Regions from separate parts of the Streptomyces sp. NPDC014870 genome, predicted to be linked through region 2. Evidence: riboswitches for the same ligand, from Rfam matches in the RefSeq annotation. Region 2 holds a riboswitch; the other holds the start of a gene.

Region 1 (3,401 bases), on a different contig from region 2:
CCCGGCCTGCGGCCGGGCTGGGGTTCCCACCCGCACCACCCGTGCGACTGGACGGGCAGAGGTGCGGGTGCGCCTGTGCGTGGCTGAGCGCCGCCGGCGAGTGCGGGAGGTGGGATGCGTGCCCGTGCGGCGGGGTCGGCAGGGTTTGCGGGTGCTCTTCTGCGCGCGGCTGAGCGCCGTCGGCGGGCGGGAGGTGTGGATGCGTCGCCTGCCCGTGTGGCGGGGTCGGCAGGGTTTGCGGGTGCTCCTCTGCGTGGCTGGGCGCGCCGCGGCGGGCTTGGGTGGGGTGCGTTGGCCGTGCGGCGGGGCGGACAGGGGTACGACGCCCGGGTGTGACCGGGCGTCGTCGGCGGGCGCGGGTGTGAATCACCGCCTGTGCGGCCGCCCTGGCTGCTGGACTTGATCGGTGGTGGTGGGCGGCTATGCGTCGTCCTGGCCTGCCAGGCGGCCGAAGTCGTGGTCCGGGGGTGGTGGGGGCGGGAGGGCCAGGCTGTAGTGGCGGTAGAGCTGGAGTTCCTGCTCCGGGGAGAGGTGGCGGCCCACGCCGAAGTCCGGGGCGTCCTTGATCAGGGCGCGTTCGTACGGGATGTGGAGGGCGTTGTCGACCAGTTCGCTCGGCTCCAGGGGGACGAAGGCGTCGCGGCCGAAGAGACCCGTGCGGACCGCCGCCCATTCGGGGACCCCCGTCGCGTCGTCCAGGTACACCTCGTCCACGGTGCCGATCTTGTGCCCGTTGCGGTCGAACGCCTTGCGGCCGATCAGGCTGCGCGGATCGATGTCGGTCTGCACGGTCCCTCCAACTGGTCGCAACTGCTCGTCGAAGACCTACAAAGAATACGAAAGTGCACATCTGGGATGTCGGCCACTTGAGCGATGGAAGGCGGAACCGCGCTGGTAGGCTGGCTGTGGCTGTCGACCCCGTGCGGGAGAGTCCTCCGGAGAAACCTTTCGGAGGCGCCGAAGGAGCAAATCCTCCCCGGAATCTCTCAGGCACCCGGTACCGCATGGACGAGGTCACTCTGGAAAGCAGAGCGGAGGTCCGACGGCGTCCGCTCTCACCGACGGTGAAAGCCGGCGGACCCTTGGTCTGCCGGTGAAGCTCTCAGGTTGAGATGACAGAGGGGGAGGCCGTCCGGGCACCCGCGCCGTGGTGTCCCTCGCAGGTCGTGACGACCAGGAGGCCTCCGTACATGACCGCCAACCGCATTCCGCTCTCCGAACTCGAGCAGGGCATCCCGTTCGAGCAGCGGCACATCGGGCCCGACGCCGAAGCCCGGGCCAAGATGCTCGCGCAGGTCGGCTACGGCTCGCTCGACGAGCTGACGGCCGCCGCCGTGCCGGACGTGATCAAGAACGCCGAGGCCCTCGGCCTGCCCGCCGCACGTACCGAGGCCGAGGTGCTCGCCGAGCTGCGTGAGCTCGCCGACCGCAACCAGGTTCTCGCGCCGATGATCGGGCTCGGGTACTACGGGACCTTCACTCCGCCCGTCGTTCTGCGGAACGTCATGGAGAACCCTGCCTGGTACACGGCCTACACGCCGTACCAGCCCGAGATCTCGCAGGGGCGGCTCGAGGCGCTGCTCAACTTCCAGACCATGGTCGCCGACCTCACAGGCCTGCCGACGTCCGGCGCCTCCCTGCTCGACGAGGGCACCGCCGCCGCCGAGGCCATGGCGCTCTCCCGTCGTGTCGGCAAGGTCAAGAACGGGGTCTTCCTCGTCGACGCCGACGCGCTGCCGCAGACCATCGCCGTCATCGAGACCCGCGCGGAGCCGACCGGCGTCGAGGTCGTCGTCGCCGACCTCTCGGCGGGTATTCCGGCGGAGGTCGCCGAGCGCGGTGTCTTCGGCGTGCTCGTTCAGTACCCCGGCGCATCCGGTGCCGTGCGGGACATCAAGCCGCTCATCGACGCCGCCCACGAGCTCGGCGCGATCGTCACGGTCGCCGCCGACCTGCTCGCGCTGACGCTGCTCACCTCGCCCGGCTCCCTCGGCGCCGACATCGCCGTCGGTACCACCCAGCGGTTCGGTGTGCCCATGGGCTTCGGCGGGCCGCACGCCGGCTACATGGCCGTCCAGGACAAGCACGCCCGCTCGCTGCCCGGCCGCCTGGTCGGCGTCTCCGTCGACGCCGACGGCAACCGCGCCTACCGCCTGGCCCTGCAGACCCGCGAGCAGCACATCCGCCGCGAGAAGGCCACCAGCAACATCTGCACCGCGCAGGTGCTGCTCGCCGTCATGGCCGGCATGTACGCCGTGTACCACGGGCCCGACGGGCTGAAGCAGATCGCTCAGCGCGTCCAGCGGTACGCCTCCGTTCTCGCCGCCGGGCTCACCGCCGGTGGCGTCGAGGTCGTCCACGGCTCCTTCTTCGACACCGTCACCGTCCGCGTCCCCGGCAAGGCCGCCGAGGCCGTCGCCGCGGCCCGCGAGGCCGGCGTCAACCTGTACCTCGTCGACGCCGACCATGTCTCGGCCTCCTGCGACGAGACCACCGGGCGCGCGCAGATCGCCGCCGTCTGGGCCGCCTTCGGCGTCGACGCCGACATCGAGGCCCTGGACTCCGCCACCGAGGACGCGCTGCCCGCCGGGCTGCTGCGCTCCGACGCGTACCTCACCCACCCGGTCTTCCACGCGCACCGCTCCGAGACGTCGATGCTGCGCTACCTGCGCCGGCTCGCCGACCGCGACTACGCGCTCGACCGCGGCATGATCCCGCTCGGCTCCTGCACGATGAAGCTGAACGCGACCACCGAGATGGAGCCGGTGACCTGGCCCGAGTTCGGTCAGATGCACCCCTTCGCCCCGGTCGAGCAGGCCCAGGGCTACCTCACGCTCATCACCGAGCTGGAGGAGCGTCTCGCCGAGGTCACCGGCTACGACAAGGTGTCGATCCAGCCCAACGCCGGTTCGCAGGGCGAGCTGGCCGGTCTGCTGGCCGTCCGCGCCTACCACCGCGCCAACGGCGACGAGCAGCGCACCGTCTGCCTGATCCCGTCCTCCGCGCACGGCACCAACGCCGCCTCCGCGGTGATGGCCGGCATGAAGGTGGTCGTCGTCAGGACCGCCGACGACGGCGAGGTCGACGTCGCGGACCTGCGCGCCAAGATCGCGCAGTACCGCGACGAGCTGTCCGTGCTGATGATCACCTACCCGTCCACGCACGGTGTGTTCGAGGAGCACGTCGCCGACATCTGCGCCGAGGTCCACGAGGCCGGTGGCCAGGTCTACGTCGACGGCGCCAACCTCAACGCGCTCGTCGGGCTCGCCAAGCCCGGCAAGTTCGGCGGCGACGTCTCGCACCTCAACCTGCACAAGACCTTCTGCATCCCGCACGGCGGTGGCGGTCCCGGTGTCGGTCCTGTCGGTGTGCGTGCGCACCTCGCGCCGTACCTGCCGAAC
Region 2 (3,401 bases):
TGGGCAGCGGCACCCAGACGGGGCTCCGGCCGAGGACCTCGACGAGACGGCCTCCGGCGGAGGGGTTGCCGAGCGAGGCCGCGAGGACCTCTTCGAGCTCGTTGCCCGGCCACGTAACGTCCACGGTTCCCGCTTCCCCTGTCTGGCACGCCCTGATCGCGTGTCTCACGCGCCCTGGTCGTGACGCCCTCGGGGCAGAACCCTAACGCCGCCCTGGCACCCCCGTGGCCAAAAGCGCTCAGTGCGCGGAGCGGAAGGCGATGGTCCGCAGGGCTCCCGCGGCGTCCCGGTCGAGCAGGGTCGCCGAGGCGCAGCCGCGGGGCAGCCGGCCCGACTCGACCGAGCCGAGGAGCCGGCCGACGGCCCGGCGGTGCCGGGCGAAGGCGTAGCCGGAGACGCCCCGGCCGCGCTCGCGCTGGCCGGCCCGGGCGGTGGCGGGCGTGACGTCGAGCAGGATGAGGTGGAGGGCGCTGCCCCGGCGGCGGGCCTCGCGGGCCAGCCAGTTCCGCACCCAGGACTGGGTGCCGCAGTCGTGGACGACGACGCTCCGCCCGGCCCGCAGCGCGCGCCACAGGCCGGCGTAGTGGGCGATCCGCGCCAGGGGGCGGTAGACCGCGTACGGCAGGAAGGCGGGCAGCCGGGCCTCCCAGCGCTCGCGGGCGTCCTGGGAGTCGATGCCGAGGCCGTCCGCGGCGCGCCGCATCAGCGTGGACTTGCCGCTGCCGGGCAGCCCGGAGACCACCACGAGGTCGCCCGCGGTGAAGGCGAGCGTGCGGGGGCCGCGGCCGCCGCGCTCGCGCAGATCGCGCAGCAGGGGCGCGGCGCGGCTGGGGGTCCCCCCTGGACGCAGTCCTCGGGGGAGGGTCCGGGCGCGGGCGCGGGCACGTGGAGCCGGTATCCCCGTACTCGTGGCGTAGGCGCCGGAGCGCTGGATCGTCATCGTCTCTCCCCCAGTCGGGTCCCGAGAACCCCTTCCCCACAAAGTGTAAAGAAGGGGTAATCAGTCACAAGCGATTTGCCGATCCGACACCGCGTGCAATGATGGCCGCGCCAAGCGCACACAACCGCATACCGGCCGCTCGAATCCGCGCGGGAGAGTCCCGGAACCACCACGACGGTGGGACCCGGGCGCCGAAGGAGCAAGACCCTCCCTTGAATCTCTCAGGCCCCGTACCGCGTGGATGAGGCAGATCTGAAAAGCGGGACGCTTCACGCGTCCCCACCCAAGGTGCAAGCCGATCTCTCGGTGACGAGATGCTCTCGGTGAACCTCTCAGGTTCCATGACAGATGGGGAGGACGTCCTCGCCCGTCATGTTTTCCGCCCTTGGGATCCGGGAGCCACCCATGAGCACGTCTGCCCCCCGTCTGACCGCCCTCGATGCCCTGCATCGTTCGCTGGGCGCGACCATGACCGACTTCGCCGGCTGGGACATGCCGCTGCGCTACGGCAGCGAGCGGGACGAGCACGTCGCCGTCCGCACCAAGGCGGGCCTCTTCGACCTCTCCCACATGGGCGAGATCACGGTCACCGGCCCGCAGGCGGTCGAGCTGCTCGACTTCGCCCTGGTCGGCAACATCTCCACGGTCGGCGTGGGCCGCGCCCGCTACACGATGATCTGCCAGGAGGACGGCGGCATCCTCGACGACCTGATCGTGTACCGGCTCGGTGACACGGAGTACATGGTCGTCGCCAACGCCTCCAACGCGCAGATCGTCCTCGACGCGCTGACCGAGCGCGCGGCCGGCTTCGACGCCGAGGTCCGCGACGACCGCGACGCGTACGCCCTGATCGCCGTCCAGGGCCCGGAGTCCCCCGGCATCCTGAAGTCGCTCACCGACGCCGACCTGGACGGGCTCAAGTACTACGCCGGCCTGCCGGGCACGGTCGCCGGGGTCCCCGCGCTGATCGCCCGTACCGGCTACACGGGCGAGGACGGCTTCGAGCTGTTCCTCAAGCCGGAGCACGCCGAGGGCGTCTGGAAGGCGCTGACCGAGGCGGGCGCGCCGGTCGGCCTGATCCCCTGCGGCCTGTCCTGCCGTGACACGCTGCGCCTGGAGGCGGGCATGCCGCTGTACGGGCACGAGCTGACGACCTCCCTCACCCCGTTCGACGCCGGTCTCGGCCGGGTCGTGAAGTTCGAGAAGACGACGAACGAGGGCCGCTTCGTCGGCCGCGAGGCCCTGGAGAAGGCCGCCGAGCGCGCCGAGACCGCCCCGCCGCGCAAGCTGGTCGGCCTGGTCGCCGAGGGCCGCCGGGTCCCGCGCGCCGGTTTCTCCGTCGTCGTGAACGGAGAGGCCGTCGGCGAGGTCACCTCGGGCGCCCCGTCGCCGACGCTCGGAAAGCCGATCGCGATCGCCTACGTGGACGCGGCGCACGCCGAGCCCGGCACGCAGGGTGTAGGTGTGGACATCCGCGGCACCCACGAGCCGTACGAGGTCGTGGCGCTGCCCTTCTACAAGCGCCAGAAGTGACGGCGCACCGGAACTGACGAAGGGGCGGGCGTGAGGTTTCCCACCCCCTCATGTCTCACCCCGCGTCTCATCCCGTAAGACCCGCGTTCATCAGCACTCCCCCGATCCAGGAGAATCACGACATGAGCAACCCCCAGCAGCTCCGCTACAGCAAGGAGCACGAGTGGCTGTCGGACGTCGTCGACGGCGTCGCGACGGTCGGCATCACCGAGCACGCGGCGAACGCCCTCGGTGACGTCGTCTACGTGCAGCTCCCGGAGGTCGGGGACACCGTGACCGCGGGCGAGTCCTGTGGAGAGCTGGAGTCCACCAAGTCCGTCAGCGACCTCTACGCCCCGGTGACCGGCGAGATCGTCGAGGCCAACCAGGACGTCGTGGACGACCCCTCCCTGGTGAACACCGCCCCGTTCGAGGGTGGCTGGCTGTTCAAGGTGCGCATCACCGGCGAGCCGGACGAGCTGCTCACCGCCGACGAGTACACCGCCTTCACCGCAGGCTGACCGAGACCCGTAGGGATCGATCCATGTCGCTTATGAACACCCCTCTCCATGAGCTGGACCCGGACGTCGCCGCCGCCGTCGACGCCGAGCTCCACCGCCAGCAGTCCACCCTCGAGATGATCGCCTCGGAGAACTTCGCTCCGGTCGCGGTCATGGAGGCCCAGGGCTCGGTCCTCACCAACAAGTACGCCGAGGGCTACCCGGGCCGCCGCTACTACGGCGGCTGCGAGCACGTCGACGTGGCCGAGCAGATCGCCATCGACCGGATCAAGGACCTGTTCGGCGCCGAGTACGCCAACGTCCAGCCGCACTCCGGCGCCTCCGCGAACCAGGCCGCGCTCTTCGCGATCGCCCAGCCGGGCGACACGATCCTGGGCCTGGACCTGGCGCACGGCGGTCACCTGACCCACGGCATGCGCCTGAACTTC

The links. Region 2 has a riboswitch for glycine ahead of gcvT (glycine cleavage system aminomethyltransferase GcvT). Riboswitches for the same ligand answer to the same signal wherever they lie in the genome.
Region 1: another riboswitch for glycine. It lies ahead of gcvP (aminomethyl-transferring glycine dehydrogenase); the one in region 2 lies ahead of gcvT (glycine cleavage system aminomethyltransferase GcvT).

The regions. Positions count from the first base shown of each region.
Region 1 is NZ_JBIBWQ010000001.1:1,063,818-1,067,218, reverse strand. Features, by position in the region: gene ACF09C_RS04560 (PRC-barrel domain-containing protein) at 421-789, opposite strand; glycine riboswitch at 914-1,013, shown strand; gene gcvP (aminomethyl-transferring glycine dehydrogenase) at 1,191-3,401, shown strand, end outside.
Region 2 is NZ_JBIBWQ010000005.1:297,569-300,969, forward strand. Features, by position in the region: gene ACF09C_RS16945 (enhanced serine sensitivity protein SseB) at 1-124, opposite strand, end outside; gene ACF09C_RS16950 (AAA family ATPase) at 239-940, opposite strand; glycine riboswitch at 1,081-1,186, shown strand; gene gcvT (glycine cleavage system aminomethyltransferase GcvT) at 1,346-2,473, shown strand; gene gcvH (glycine cleavage system protein GcvH) at 2,596-2,973, shown strand; gene glyA (serine hydroxymethyltransferase) at 2,997-3,401, shown strand, end outside.